2 regions of the Polaromonas sp. P4_F9 genome follow, and region 2 is predicted to be linked to the other one. Evidence: predicted binding sites of a transcription regulator. Region 2 holds the regulator's gene; the other holds the start of a gene.
What was found. Region 2 encodes FNR, which switches genes on or off when oxygen is low (the NO sensors DNR and NnrR bind a similar motif). Its sites were predicted from a motif close to TTGATNNNNATCAA; they were not measured.

Region 1: AC1DUB_RS15760 (universal stress protein) is a predicted target of FNR. The motif match lies at 2,133-2,146, and genes of this name have one in related genera.

What each region holds. Positions count from the first base shown of each region.
Region 1 covers NZ_JBFUJT010000017.1:613-7,363, forward strand. Annotated here, with positions in the region: gene AC1DUB_RS15750 (LysR family transcriptional regulator) at 1-745, shown strand, start outside; gene AC1DUB_RS15755 (universal stress protein) at 1,185-1,607, opposite strand; gene AC1DUB_RS15760 (universal stress protein) at 1,632-2,075, opposite strand; gene AC1DUB_RS15765 (heavy metal translocating P-type ATPase) at 2,181-4,475, shown strand; gene ccoS (cbb3-type cytochrome oxidase assembly protein CcoS) at 4,476-4,613, shown strand; gene ccoN (cytochrome-c oxidase, cbb3-type subunit I) at 4,676-6,109, shown strand; gene ccoO (cytochrome-c oxidase, cbb3-type subunit II) at 6,123-6,751, shown strand, end outside.
Region 2 covers NZ_JBFUJT010000002.1:288,302-295,052, reverse strand. Annotated here, with positions in the region: gene hutC (histidine utilization repressor) at 51-761, shown strand; gene hutG (N-formylglutamate deformylase) at 854-1,711, shown strand; gene AC1DUB_RS03480 (universal stress protein) at 1,949-2,788, shown strand; gene AC1DUB_RS03475 (response regulator) at 2,990-3,379, shown strand; gene fnr (fumarate/nitrate reduction transcriptional regulator Fnr) at 3,405-4,229, shown strand; gene AC1DUB_RS03465 (DnaJ C-terminal domain-containing protein) at 4,243-5,157, shown strand; gene AC1DUB_RS03460 (chaperone modulator CbpM) at 5,154-5,504, shown strand; gene AC1DUB_RS03455 (hypothetical protein) at 5,589-6,062, shown strand; gene AC1DUB_RS03450 (DUF5676 family membrane protein) at 6,076-6,342, shown strand; gene AC1DUB_RS03445 (DUF2933 domain-containing protein) at 6,388-6,690, shown strand; gene AC1DUB_RS03440 (methyltransferase family protein) at 6,687-6,751, shown strand, end outside.

The sequences.
Region 1 (6,751 bases), on a different contig from region 2:
GCGGACTACACGCCAGGTCGGCCTGACCGAAGTGGGTCTTGAGTTTCATCGCATGGCGGAGCAGATTGCAGAGCAGGTCGAGTTGGCACAGACTCGCATCAAGCAATACGCAAACGGGAAACGAGGTCGATTGACGATTGCCGCGGGGCCATCGGTCGCGGCGAGCTTCATTCCGAAAGTGATTCAGCAGTTTGTCCCGCGACTGCCAGATGTTGATATTCGGATTCATGACGAACTGTCTGACATCTGCCTGGAGATGGTTCGTGCGAGGAAGGCCGATATCGCGTTCACGCCGGTTGAGAGTAAGGGTGCAGACCTTGTATCGCAGGAGCTTTTTCGGGACTACCTTGTCGTCATCTTTCCCGAAGGCCATGCGCTGGCCGCCAAGAAATCCCTGCGCTGGTCGGATATTCAGCGCCATCCTCAAGTTGCGGTGAACAAGAGAAGTCACATGCGACAGACCATTGAGGATCATTACCTTCAATCAGGGGAGCAGTTTTCACCTGCCTACGAGGTTGCTCAAGTAGCCACCATGTTGGGACTTATCGGAGCTGGTTTGGGCGTAGGCGTTTTGTCCGAATCTTTGCTGGAACGCATCAACATGACAGGGTTGGCTTACCGCCGTATAAGCAGCCGAACCGCCTATCGGGGAATTTATGCTACGGTGCTGGCGTCCAGCATTCCCAGCCCTCTGCTCGTCGAATTTCTGGAAGCATGCGTACGCGTAGCTGCAGAGAAAAAATGACCCTTCGCCGCGGCAAATGGCATTCTCATACGCACTAAGGAAACTCTGATCAAGTCCACTGGCGTTGACTCTTGAATTCCGGCGCATGGCGTCGGTAAGGACCTTTTGATGACGTGACCTTCTCCTGGCTGAAGGCCCGATCAGCGTATCAGTTCTGCTTTATCCCCGTGATCCAACTGCAGGGGTGCACTCCATTTACGACTTTAATTGCGCTCAACAGCTGATGCGACTTTTGGGGGTTTTCGATGGGGAAAGCCATCAGTAGAAAGCCACCAGTATTCATGCGCCCCAGCGCCCTTTTCGGGCTCTGGGGCGTTTTTCTACGATGGTGGCAGGTTCCCTGTCCTCGTCAGGGATGACCAAATCGTGGATTCCGCCGCGGGAGGAGTTCTTCAAAAGAATTGGCAAGCCGCCGGCATCACGGCAATGGCTGAGGGGCCTACTTGACCAGCAGCACCGGGACGTCGCATTCGGTGACCACGCGCTGGGCCACGCTGCCCATGATGGCGCGGCCGACCAGGCCGTGGCCGTGGGTGCCCATGACGATCATGTGCGCCTTTTCGCGCTGCGCGGCGCGCACCACTTCGGCCGCCGGCGAGCCGATGGCCCAGGTCACGCGGTAGTGCAGTTTGTGGCGCTTGAGGAAGCGCTCGATCGGCTCGAGCACCTTCAGGGCTTCGTCCTTGTGGTAGGCACTGACCGTGGCGGCGCCCACCATGGTCTTGACGCGCCCGGGCATGGGCGCCTGTACATTGAGCACGACCACCTCGTCCTCCGGGCCGGTCAGGCTTTCGTGGGTGACGAGGAAGGCCAGGGCCTTCTTGGTGTACTTGCTGCCATCGGCGGCGAACAGGACTTTCATTTTTTCTCCTCCAGGTGGACCAATTCAACGCAACACTAGCACAGGAGTGCTGCTGTGCGCCAGCACATGCTGGGTTTCGCTGCCCAGCAGCACGCGCTTGAGACCCTTGCGGCCATGTGAGGCCATGACGATCAGGTCGCACTTGTGTTTTTTGGCTGCGGCCATGATGGCCTCGGCCACCAGGTTGGAGCGCGCGACCACGGCCTTGGCCCGGATCCCTTCGGCCTGCGCGGCCTGCTGCACCGCATCGACCATGGCCTGGCCCTCGGTGGCCCATTGTTTTTCGATGCGGCCGACCTCCTGGAGTGTGATCGACACGTTGCCCTCGAAATAGCTCATGGGGTAGCGTGGAACCACATGGAGCGCCACGAGTTCGGCGCCGAGTGCGCTTGCCAGCCCGAGCGCGCTGCGAACGGCCTTTTTCGAGAGGGTGGAGCCATCGGTAGCAACAAGAATGCGTTGGTACATGTTCTTCTCCTTTCTTGATTGACGTCCACAGCTTAGGCGCGCGCGTCCTGTACCGGATTGATCCAGATCAACCGGGCGTGTCGGTGTACTGGGTAACCTTGCGCCATGCAAACTGCCACCCTTGCCCTGGGCGCGGAGCCTGTTGCCGCGTCCCATGCGGACTGGGCTGCGCTGGACGAGCCCGCCGAATGGGAGGGCTTCAGCCGGCCCGTGGCCGGGCGCGATGGCTGGTGGGAGACCTACCTCGCCATCGATGGCATGCACTGCGCCGCCTGCTCGCTCACGGTGGAGCAGGCGCTGGGCCAGTTGCCGGATGTGGAGGGCGTTCAGGTCAATGGCGCGACCGCGATGGCGCGCCTCGTGTGGCAGCCCGGGCGAACCTGCCCCTCGGCCTGGATGGCCGCACTCCAGCGCGCCGGCTACACGGCCCTGCCGGCTGGCGACATGCTGCTGGCCGCGCCGCGGCTGCAGGCCCAACGCCTGATGCTCTGGCGCTGGCTGGTCGCGGGCTTTTGCATGATGCAGGTGATGATGTACGCGCTACCCGCCTATGTCGCCGGCCCCGGCGAGATCACGCCGGATGTGCAGGCGCTGCTGCGCTGGGCCTCCTGGGTGTTGACGCTTCCGGTCGTGCTGTTTTCCTGCTGGCCGTTCTTTGCCACCGCGCTGCGTGACCTGGGCAGACGGCGCATCGGCATGGACGTGCCGGTGGCGCTGGGCATCCTCATCACGTTTGGTGCCAGCACGGCCGCCACCTTCGATACCGCCGGGCCGTGGGGTGCCGAGGTCTGGTACGACTCGGTGACCATGTTCGTGTTTTTCCTGCTGTCCGGGCGCCTGCTGGAGCAGCGCCTGCGCGACCGCACGGCCGGCTCGCTGGAGGCGCTGATTCGCAGGCTGCCCGACAGTGTGGAGCGGCAGGGCGCTGAGGGCCAGTTCGAGCGCGTGGCCCTGCGGCGCCTCATCGTGGGCGACCTGATCCGTGTGCTGCCGGGCGAGGTCATTCCTGCGGATGGCACCGTGACGGCGGGCGACAGCCGGGTGGATGAAGCCCTGCTGACCGGTGAGTCCGCGCCGCTGCAGCGGGGCGTCGGCGGCGCGGTGATCGCCGGCAGCCACAACCTCTCCGGCCTGCTGCTGGTGCGGGTGGACCGCGTGGGTGCCGGGACCCGGTATGCCAGCATCGTGGCGCTGATGGAGCAGGCCTCGGTCCAGAAGCCGCGGCTGGCCCGGGTTGCCGACCGCATCGCCAGCCCCTTCCTGCTGGGGGTGCTGCTGGCCAGCGCCGCGGCGGCGCTGTGGTGGTGGCCGGTGGACCCGGCGCATGCGATCAGCGTGGCGGCCGCCGTCCTCATCGTCACCTGCCCCTGCGCCTTGTCGCTGGCCACGCCGGCCGCCACGCTGGCCGCGGCGGGCGCCCTGGCGCGCCGGGGCGTGCTGGTGCGTCGCCTGCAGGCGCTGGAGTCCGGCGCCACGGTGGACACGGTGGTGTTCGACAAGACCGGCACGCTTACCGAGGACCGCATGGCGGTGGTCATGCGTCGGGCCCGCCCGGGCGCCGACACTGCGCAGGCACTCCAGCTCGCGGCGGCGCTGGCGCAGCATTCACACCACCCGGTGTCGCGCGCGATTGTGCAGGCCGTTGCGGGCGCGGCCTGGCCCGCCGCGGAGATCACCGAGATACCTGGCCACGGGTTGCAGGGGACGGTCGTGGGCCGTGGTGAGATGGGAGGCCATCCGCGCGTGATGCGGCTGGGTTCGGCCGCATTTTGCGGTGCCCCGCCGCAGGACTCGCCGGCCCGTGGCCCGCAGGTGCATCTGGCCGATGGGCAGGGCTGGCTGGCCAGCTTTGAATTTGAAGAGGCGCTGCGGCCCGATGCCAGGCCTGCGGTCGGCGGGCTGCAGGCGATGGGCTTGCGGGTGCAGCTGCTCTCCGGCGACCAGACCGGAGCCGTCCTGCGGCTGGCCAGCCGCGCCGGCATCGATGAGGCCTGCGGCCAGCGCACGCCCGAAGACAAGCTGGCGCACGTGCGCGCCCTGCAGCGGCGCGGCCGGCGCGTCGCCATGGTGGGCGACGGCATGAACGATGGGCCGGTGCTGGCCTGCGCCGACCTGTCGGTGGCCATGGGGCACGCCGTGCCGCTGGCACAGGCGAAGTCCGACTTCGTGGTGCTGGGCAACCAGCTGGCCGATGTGCCTGCGCTGCTGCTGCAGGCGCGCCGCACGCGGACCGTCGTTCGGCAAAACCTGCTGTGGGCGGCACTCTACAACGCCGTCTGCGTACCGCTGGCCATCCTCGGCTTCATGCCGCCCTGGCTGGCGGGGCTGGGCATGGCAGCCAGCTCGCTGCTGGTGGTGCTGAATTCGGCGCGGCTGGCGCGCATTCCCGGGGCCGCTTGAATGGCCATACTGTTTCTGCTGATTCCGCTGTCGGTCGTGTTGGCGCTGCTCATCATCGGCGCGCTGGGCTGGGCGGTCTGGCGCGGCCAGTTCGAGGCGCTCGACCAGGAGGCCGAGCGCATTCTGCGGTCGGATTGATTTTCATCAACTCGCACCCCACCCTTGATGGAGACACTTGGGCGTCAAGAAAAAGGTGCTCCATGAACGATCAAGTAATTCCCGCCGCACTGTACAACGACACGGTCGTGCGGCAGTTTTCGCTGATGGCTGTGGTCTGGGGTGTGGTGGGCATGCTGGTCGGTGTGTTCATTGCCGCCCAGCTGGCCTGGCCTGAACTCAACTTCAACATTCCATGGCTCAGCTACGGCCGGCTCAGGCCGCTGCACACCAATGCCGTGATTTTTGCCTTTGGCGGTTGCGCGCTGATCGGCAGCAGTTACTACGTGGTGCAGCGCACCTGCCATGTCCCGCTGTTCGCGGGCAGGCTGGCCTCGTTCACCTTCTGGGGCTGGCAGGCCGTCATCGTCGCGGCCGCCATCAGCCTGCCCCTGGGCTACACCTCGGGCAAGGAATACGCCGAGCTGGAATGGCCCATCGACATCCTGATCACGCTGGTCTGGGTGTCCTATGCCATCGTCTTCTTCGGCACCATCGGCATGCGCAAGGTTCGCCACATCTATGTGGCCAACTGGTTTTACGGCTCCTTCATCCTGGCGGTGGCCGTTCTGCACCTCGTCAACAGCGCCGCCGTGCCCGCCGGCTGGATGAAGTCCTACTCGGCCTATGCCGGTGTGCAGGACGCCATGATCCAGTGGTGGTATGGCCACAACGCGGTGGGCTTCTTCCTCACCGCCGGCTTCCTGGGCATGATGTACTACTTCATCCCCAAGCAGGCCGAGCGGCCGGTGTACAGCTACCGCCTGTCCATCGTCCACTTCTGGGCGCTGATCTTCACCTACATGTGGGCCGGCCCGCATCATCTGCACTACACGGCGTTGCCGGACTGGACACAGTCGGTCGGCATGGTGTTCTCGCTGATCCTGCTGGCGCCCAGCTGGGGCGGCATGATCAACGGCATCATGACCCTGTCCGGCGCATGGCACAAGCTGCGCGACGACCCGGTGCTGCGTTTCCTGATCGTCGCCCTGTCGTTCTATGGCATGGCCACTTTCGAGGGGCCGCTGATGTCCATCAAGACCGTCAACGCCCTGTCGCACTACACCGACTGGACGGTGGGCCATGTGCATGCCGGCGCGCTGGGCTGGGTGGGCCTGATCACGATGGGCACGCTCTACTACATGATTCCGCGCCTGTTCGGCCAGAAGAAGATGTACTCCGTCCCGGCGATCGAGGTGCATTTCTGGGTCTCCACCATCGGCATCGTGCTGTACATCGCCGCCATGTGGATCGCCGGCGTGATGCAGGGCCTGATGTGGCGCGCGCTCAATGCCGACGGCAGCCTGACCTACACCTTTGTCGAGTCGGTGAAGGCCACGTATCCCTTCTACGTCATCCGCTTCATGGGCGGACTGCTTTACCTGGGCGGCATGCTGGTGATGGCATGGAATACCTGGATGACCGTGGCGCAGGGACGACCGCACCGCACCGCCGTCCCCCTGCCTCAAGCCGCCTGATGGAGCCCACAACATGAGCGACAACCACTCTTCTTCCGCTTCCGCCTCTGCCGGCTTCTCGCACGAAAAGGTCGAGACCAACAATTTCCTGATGATCGTCCTGATCCTGCTGGTCATCGCCGTCGGCGGGCTGGTGGAGATCGTCCCGCTGTTCTTCCAGACATCCACCACCGCGCCGGTGACGGGTGTCAAACCCTACACGGCGCTGCAGCTGGCAGGGCGCGACGTCTACCTGCGCGAGGGCTGCTACAACTGCCACTCCCAGATGATCCGGCCGTTCCGCGCCGAGACCCTGCGCTATGGCCACTATTCGGTGGCCGGCGAGTTCGTCTATGACCATCCCTTCCAGTGGGGCAGCAAGCGCACCGGGCCGGACCTGCACCGCGTGGGCGGCAAGTACAGCGACGAATGGCATCGCATTCACCTGAACAACCCGCGCGACCTGGTGCCGGAGTCCAACATGCCTGCCTACCCCTGGCTGGATCGGAACCTGGTGGACGCCGCGGACATGGCGCCGCGGATGCGGGCCCTGCGCAGCGTCGGTGTTCCCTATGCCGACACGCAGATCGCCCAGGCGGCGCAGGACGTCAAGGACAAGACCGAAATGGATGCCCTGGTCGCCTATCTGCAGGTGCTGGGCCT
Region 2 (6,751 bases):
GGCAGCCTCTTTTAGAGGGCGCCAATTGTTTTTTCTTACTCCGGCTAAAAATGGCAACCACTCCATTGCCCGCTTATGGGCAGGTCAAGGCATTCATCAAAACGCGCATCAGTGCCGGTACCTGGAGGCCCGGTGATCCGGTGCCCAGCGAGGCCGTGCTGATGGCGCAATTTGGCGTCAGCCGCATGACGGTCAACCGTGCGCTGCGCGAGCTCATGGGCGAGGGCCTGGTCACGCGCATCCAGGGCTCGGGAACCTTCGTGGCCGAGCTGCACCGCATTTCTTCAACGCTGACCATTCGTGATATTCATGAGGAAGTCATTGAGCGGGGCCACACCCATAGCTCGCGGGTGTTGCGGGCGGAGTCCGAAAAAGCCAGCGCCGACGTGGCGCGCACCCTGGGCCTGCGCACGGGCGGGCGTGTGTTTCACACCATATTGATTCATCTGGAAAACGGCGTGCCCATCCAGTACGAAGACCGCTATGTCAACCCGGCGGCGGCACCCAACTACCTGAAGACCGACTTCACGCAGACGACGCCCACCTACCACCTGCTGGAAGAAGCGCCGCTCACCGAAGCCAGCTATTCAATTGAAGCCTGCCTGCCGACAGCACTGGAGGCCAGGCACCTCGACATCAAGCCAGGCGAAGCCTGCCTGGCGATGATGCGCCGCACCGTGAGCGGCGCCCACATTGCCAGCGTGGCACGGCTGGTGTACCCCGGTTCGCGCTACAGCTTTGCCGGAAAGTTCCAGGCATGAGGAAGCAGTGAAATGAGCGGGAAATGAGCGGGGAAGTGACCTTGTCAATATCAATGATCAATGGAGTCAGTGAGATGAATGGAGTGAATCAGATGAATGAAGTCAGCGGGGCAAGCGAGGCGAATCAGGTGGGGCAGGGGGATCAGAACCCGGCCTGTACCTTGCGGCACGGCACGGTTCCCCTGCTGGTGAGCATGCCGCATATCGGCACGGCCATTCCACCGGAGCTGCAGGCGGCCTACATGCCCGAGGCGCTGAAAGTGGAAGACACCGACTGGCACCTGCAGACGCTTTACAGCTTCCTGCCGGAAATCGGCGCCAGTGTGTTGACGCCGCACTATTCACGCTATGTGATTGACCTCAACCGCCCACCGGATGACGCCCCGATGTACCCCGGTGCGTCCAATACCGAACTCTGCCCCACCCGGTTTTTCTCGGGTGCGCCGCTCTACCAGCCCGGTCGCGAGCCCACTCCCGATGAGCGCGCAAGGCGGCGCGAGGCCTACTGGCAGCCCTACCATGCGGCCCTGGCCGCCGAGTTGGCGCGTCTCAAGGCCCTGCACGGCTATGCCTTGCTGTGGGATGCCCACAGCATCCGTTCGCAGATTCCCTGGCTGTTTGATGGCACGTTGCCCGACCTCAACATCGGGACGGCCGACGGCGCCAGCGCCCATGAAGCCATCACCGCATCGGTCGCGCAGGCCTGCGCTGCGCTTTCCGGCATCACGACAGCCGTCAACGGCCGCTTCAAGGGCGGCTACATCACGCGCCACTATGGCCAGCCGTCCAGCAATGTGCACGCTGTGCAGCTGGAGATGTGCCAGAGCCTGTACATGCAAGAAGTGCCGCCCTTCGCCTACGACGAGGCGCTGGCTTCCCGCATCCAGCCTCTGTTGAAAAATATGCTCTCCAGCGCGCTTTCTGCCTGCCGAAGCTGCCATGAAAAGTGAAGCGGATTTTGCCGGCGTGAGCCTGGTTACAGGTCGGCAGGCAGGGAGGTAAGCAGGCCCGGCCCGGAGCAACCGGGCTGATACCGTGACGCCGGGGCGCGGCGGTCTGCGGCGCTGCGCCCTCATCCTTGTGGGGTGCTGCCCCCACTTTCGGGAAGGGGATTGACGATTGTTAACAGGCGCCGGTGCGGGGCGCGTTACCGTGGGGGGACCGCAACTTCTCGATGGAGTGCTTCCATGAAATCCTCCCTGATGCAATTGCTGGTTCACTTTGACGCCTCGCGGCGCGCGGCGCCGCGCCTGGAGTTCGCACGCCAGCTCGCGCGGCGGCACGGTGCCGCGGTGGCCGCGCTCTATGCGGTCACACCGAGTTTCGCGATGCCGCCGTTTGCGCCCACGCTCGGCCCCGGTACCGCCGTCAGCTTGCGCGAGGTTGACGACGAGCGGCTGGCCAGGGCGCGCACCACCTTCGATCGCGCGCTGGCCTCGACCGGCGTACCGGTCTCTTGGGGCGAGCTGACCGACTATCCCGTGGCCGGTGCCTTCGCGCAGCAGGCGTTTTATGCCGACCTGCTGGTACTGGGCCAGCACGACCCTTCGGATATCGAGTCCTCGGACGTGCCATCCGATTTCGCGGAAACCGTGATGGCGATCAGTGGCAGGCCGGCCCTGATCCTGCCCTACGCCGTGGTGCCGCCGACCGTCGGCGAGGCGGTGGTGATCGCCTGGAAGCCGACGCGGGAGGCGGCGCATGCTGTCACCGCGGCCATGCCCCTGCTGCAGAGTGCGCAGCGTGTTCATGTGGTCAGCTGGTCGGCTGACGAGCCCGTCGTCGGTGGCGTTGCGCTGGACCTGGCTGGCTATCTGAAGCGCCATGGCGTTGAGGCGACCTGGCATCGCCAGGGCGACGAACCCGACGGGCTGGGCGAGCTGCTGCTGTCATGCGCCTTCGACCTCACAGCCGACCTGCTGGTGATGGGCTGCTACGGCCATAGCCGCGCGCGCGAGTGGCTGGTGGGAGGCACCTCGCGGGCAGTTTTGCAGTCCATGACCCTGCCGGTGCTGATGGCGCACTGACCGCCGGCCCGGTCCGCCGTCGGGTCACAGGGCGCCGGGGCCGACCCTCTGCCAGCCCCCAGACCCGGGCAAGCCTGCTTGCCGCTCGGACAATTCCTAGGCGGCCTCGGTGCAGTGGACATCGCCGTTCCGGATTTTTCCGACGGGGGAATTCAGCCACCACCGATGGTGCATCGGCCCAGGCACGAGCACACTGACTCAATGGCTGATGTCCCCTCCTCCGTCAAGGTTTTCCTGGCCGACGATTCGGCCCTGATCCGCGGTCGTGTCGCTACGATGCTCGGCGTCAGCGACATGACCATTGTTGGTGAGGCCGAGACGCCGCAGGCGTCGATCGACGGCATTCTGGCCACGGCGCCCGATGTGGTGGTGCTGGACGCCCAGCTGGACGGTGGTTCGGGCCTGCAGGTATTGCGCGCCGTGCGTCAGGCCGCACCCCAAATCGCTTTCGTCGTCTTCAGCAACAACGCGGGCCCTGCCTACCGCAAGCGCTACCTGCGCGAGGGTGCTGTCCGCTTCCTCGACAAAAGCACCGAATCCGATCAACTTGCCCAGGCTGTTGCGGGAGCATCGCAGCACCCTGCGCATTGACGACCGTCTCACCAAGGGGAAAATCATGTCAACCGCCACACTCACACGCACCCAGGAGCGCACACAGGAGCGTACGCAGGAAGCACCCGCCAGCGACCTGCGGGTCATTCCGATTCGACAGGCCATGGGGGACGCGCAGGTCGCGCCTTTGGGGATACCCTGCTCCAGCTGCCACCTGTGCGATCTGTGCCTGCCCTGCGGCATGACAGACGGCGGCGTGGAGTGCCTGGACAGCCTGACGTTCGGGCGTCGCAAGGTCAAGGCTGGCCAGACGCTCTTTGACGAGGGCGACCACTTTCAGTTCATTTATGCCGTGCGCAGCGGCACCTTCAAGTCCAGCCTGATGCTGGCCGATGGCCGCGAGCAGATCAGTGGCTTTCACATGGCCGGAGAGCTGATTGGCCTGGACGGCGTGGCCTACGGCAAGCACGCCAGCAGCGCTGTCGCCCTGGAGGATACCGAGGTCTGCGTCATTCCCTATGCACAACTGACCCGGCTGGCAAGCGGTAACGCCAGCATGCAGAACATGGTCAGCCGGCTGATGAGCCGCGAGATCATCCGGGAGCACAGCCTGATGCTGCTGCTGGGCAGCATGAACGCCGAGGAACGGCTGGCGGCGTTTCTGCTGAACCTGTCGCAGCGCCTGAAGGCCCGCGGCTACTCGGCCAGCGAATTTCACCTGCGGATGACGCGCGCCGAAATCGGCAGCTACCTGGGCATGAAGCTGGAAACCGTCAGCCGCACTTTCTCGGCCTTCCAGCAGCAGGGTTTGCTTGAAGTCGACAAGCGCCACATCCGCATCGTCAACCTGGTCGGCCTGACGCGGGTCTTCGAGATGCACGTGCACTGAAGGCGGCACCGGTATGAAATACAAGGACTATTACGCCGCGTTGGATGTGCCGCGGGACGCCGATGCCGAACAGATCAAGAAGGCCTACCGTAAATTGGCGCGCCAGCACCACCCGGATGTCTCCAAGGCGCCCGGCACCGAAGCCCGGTTCAAGGAGGTGGCAGAGGCGTACGCGACGCTGAAGGACCCCGAGAAGCGCGCTGCGTACGACGAGCTCGGTCGCCGCCCGGCCGGTGAAGAGTTCGCGCCGCCGCCGCAATGGAGCCATGAATACGCCTCGGACGGACAGTCGTTCGAGGACATCGACCTGGCCGACCTGCTGGCTGCGCTGGGCCGCGGGCACCGTGGCTCGCGGCGCGGGCCGGTGCCCCTGCATGGGCGCGACTACGAGACGGTTGTGCGCATTGGCCTGGAAGAGGCGCACCGGGGCACCCGGCTCAACCTGGATCTGGCGCACGAGGCGGGCGGCTCGCGTACCCTGGAGGTCACCATTCCGCCGGGCGTGAGTGAAGGCCAGAAGCTGCGCTTGCGCGGCAAGGGTGGCAAGGGCAGCCATGGTGGCGCCGACGGCGATATCTATTTGCACATCACGCTGGCACCGCATCCGGTGTTCCGCGCCGACCACCACGACTTGTACTTCGACCTGGCGCTTGCGCCGTGGGAGGCGGCGCTGGGCGCCGATGTGGAAGTGCCCACGCTGGACGAGCCGGTGATGCTCACGGTGCCTCCGGGCACGCGCTCGGGGCGCAAGCTGCGCCTGCGCGGGCGGGGCCTGGCCAACGGCCGCAGCGGGCGCGGCCACCTGTATGCCGTCATCCATGTTGACGTACCCGCCACCCTGACCGCGCGGGAGCGTGAGTTGTTCCAGGAGTTGGCCCGTAGCTCGCACTTCAACCCACGACGTCGTGGACAAGGAGAAGCAACATGAAAACACAGTCGCTTGAATACACCTGGCTGGACGCCCGCGAAACCGTGACGATCTCCGACTTGTCCCGGGCCTGCGGTCTGAGTGCGGCCGAACTGGACGAATTGGTGGAGTACGGCGCACTGCGGCCGCTGGAGCAGCACCGGGTGGAGCGTCTCTTCAGCGCCGAATACGTCATGCCGCTGCGTAGCGTCGGCAGGCTGCGTATGGACTTCGACCTGGACCTGTTCACCGTGGCGCTGCTCTTCGGTTACCTCAATCGCATCGAGGCACTGGAGCGCCAGGTGCGGTCGCTGCAGGCCCAGTTGCCCGGGCACGAACGGTACGCCGGCGAGGGCGTAGACACATGAAATTGGCGCCGGGCTGGCTTGCCGGCCTGTCGCTACCCCGGGGCGGTTGCCTGTTCACCTTGACTTTCACGATTGGAGTTAACCATGTCACACCTTCATCAAACCGTACTGGGTATCACCCTGGCTTCAGCAGGCGTCGGCGTTTGGGCGCAGACCGCTGCAGAACATGCGCAGCATCACCCGAACGTTGCCGCGGCCGGCCAGCCTCCGGCCGGGCAGGCAGGTCCTGCCCCCGGGCCGGCCAGTGCCGATCGCATGGCCGCCATGGACCGCCAGATGAAAGCCATGCGCGAGATGCGCGAAAAGATGGCCAACGCCAAGACGCCGGAAGAGCGCAACGCGCTGATGGCCGAGCACATGAAGACCATGCAGGAGGGCATGGCGACGATGAACATGATGGGCGGCCCGGGCATGGGCCCCATGGGCGGCATGCAGGGCGGCAAACCCATGGCGGGAACCATGAACGAGCGCCAGCAGATGATGGAAAAGCGCATGGACATGATGCAGTCCATGATGCAGATGATGATGGATCGACTGCCCCCACCGGCTACCAAATGAAGGCGCCCTCATCATGAACCCGACAACCCTGCCGCCCCTTCGCACAGGCATTGCGCTGGCCATCACCGTCGGGGTGTTCTATGCCCTGTGCGCACTGGTCTGGGCGCTGGCACCCGGCCCGTTCCTGGGGCTCATGAACAACCTGTTCCACGGCATGGACTTCAGCCCGCTGGTGCAACAGCGGCCCTTCGCCTGGGCCGGGTTCCTGGCGGTGCTTTTCGTGCTCAGCGCGTGGCCCTGCTTGCCGGGGCATTCTTCGCCTGGGTGCTCAACCGCCTGACGCGTTGATCGCCTTGCATTTCCGGAGAAGCAAATGAACCACGAAATGAACCACGAAATTGGCCACGACCCGGGCCACGACCAGCATGACGCTGAACCCAGGGGCTTCTGGCGTTCGCGCTACGCCCTCGGCCTGTTCGTGCTGGGTGCCATCGCCGCGTATTTCCTGCTGAGAGAACACCGTGCCCATGTGTTCGGCGCGCTGCCGTATTTGCTGTTGCTGGCCTGTCCCCTGATGCACCTCTTCATGCACCATGGGCATGGTCATCACCATGGCCATCACCGGCCCAGAGCCGGGCCACAAAGACCAAACCAGCCGGATCAACCGGACCAGCGAGGACCATCATGAGCCACGATCAACCGGCCTACGGGCTGTGGCTGCTGGTCATCCTCAACTCGGCCGTCTTCAT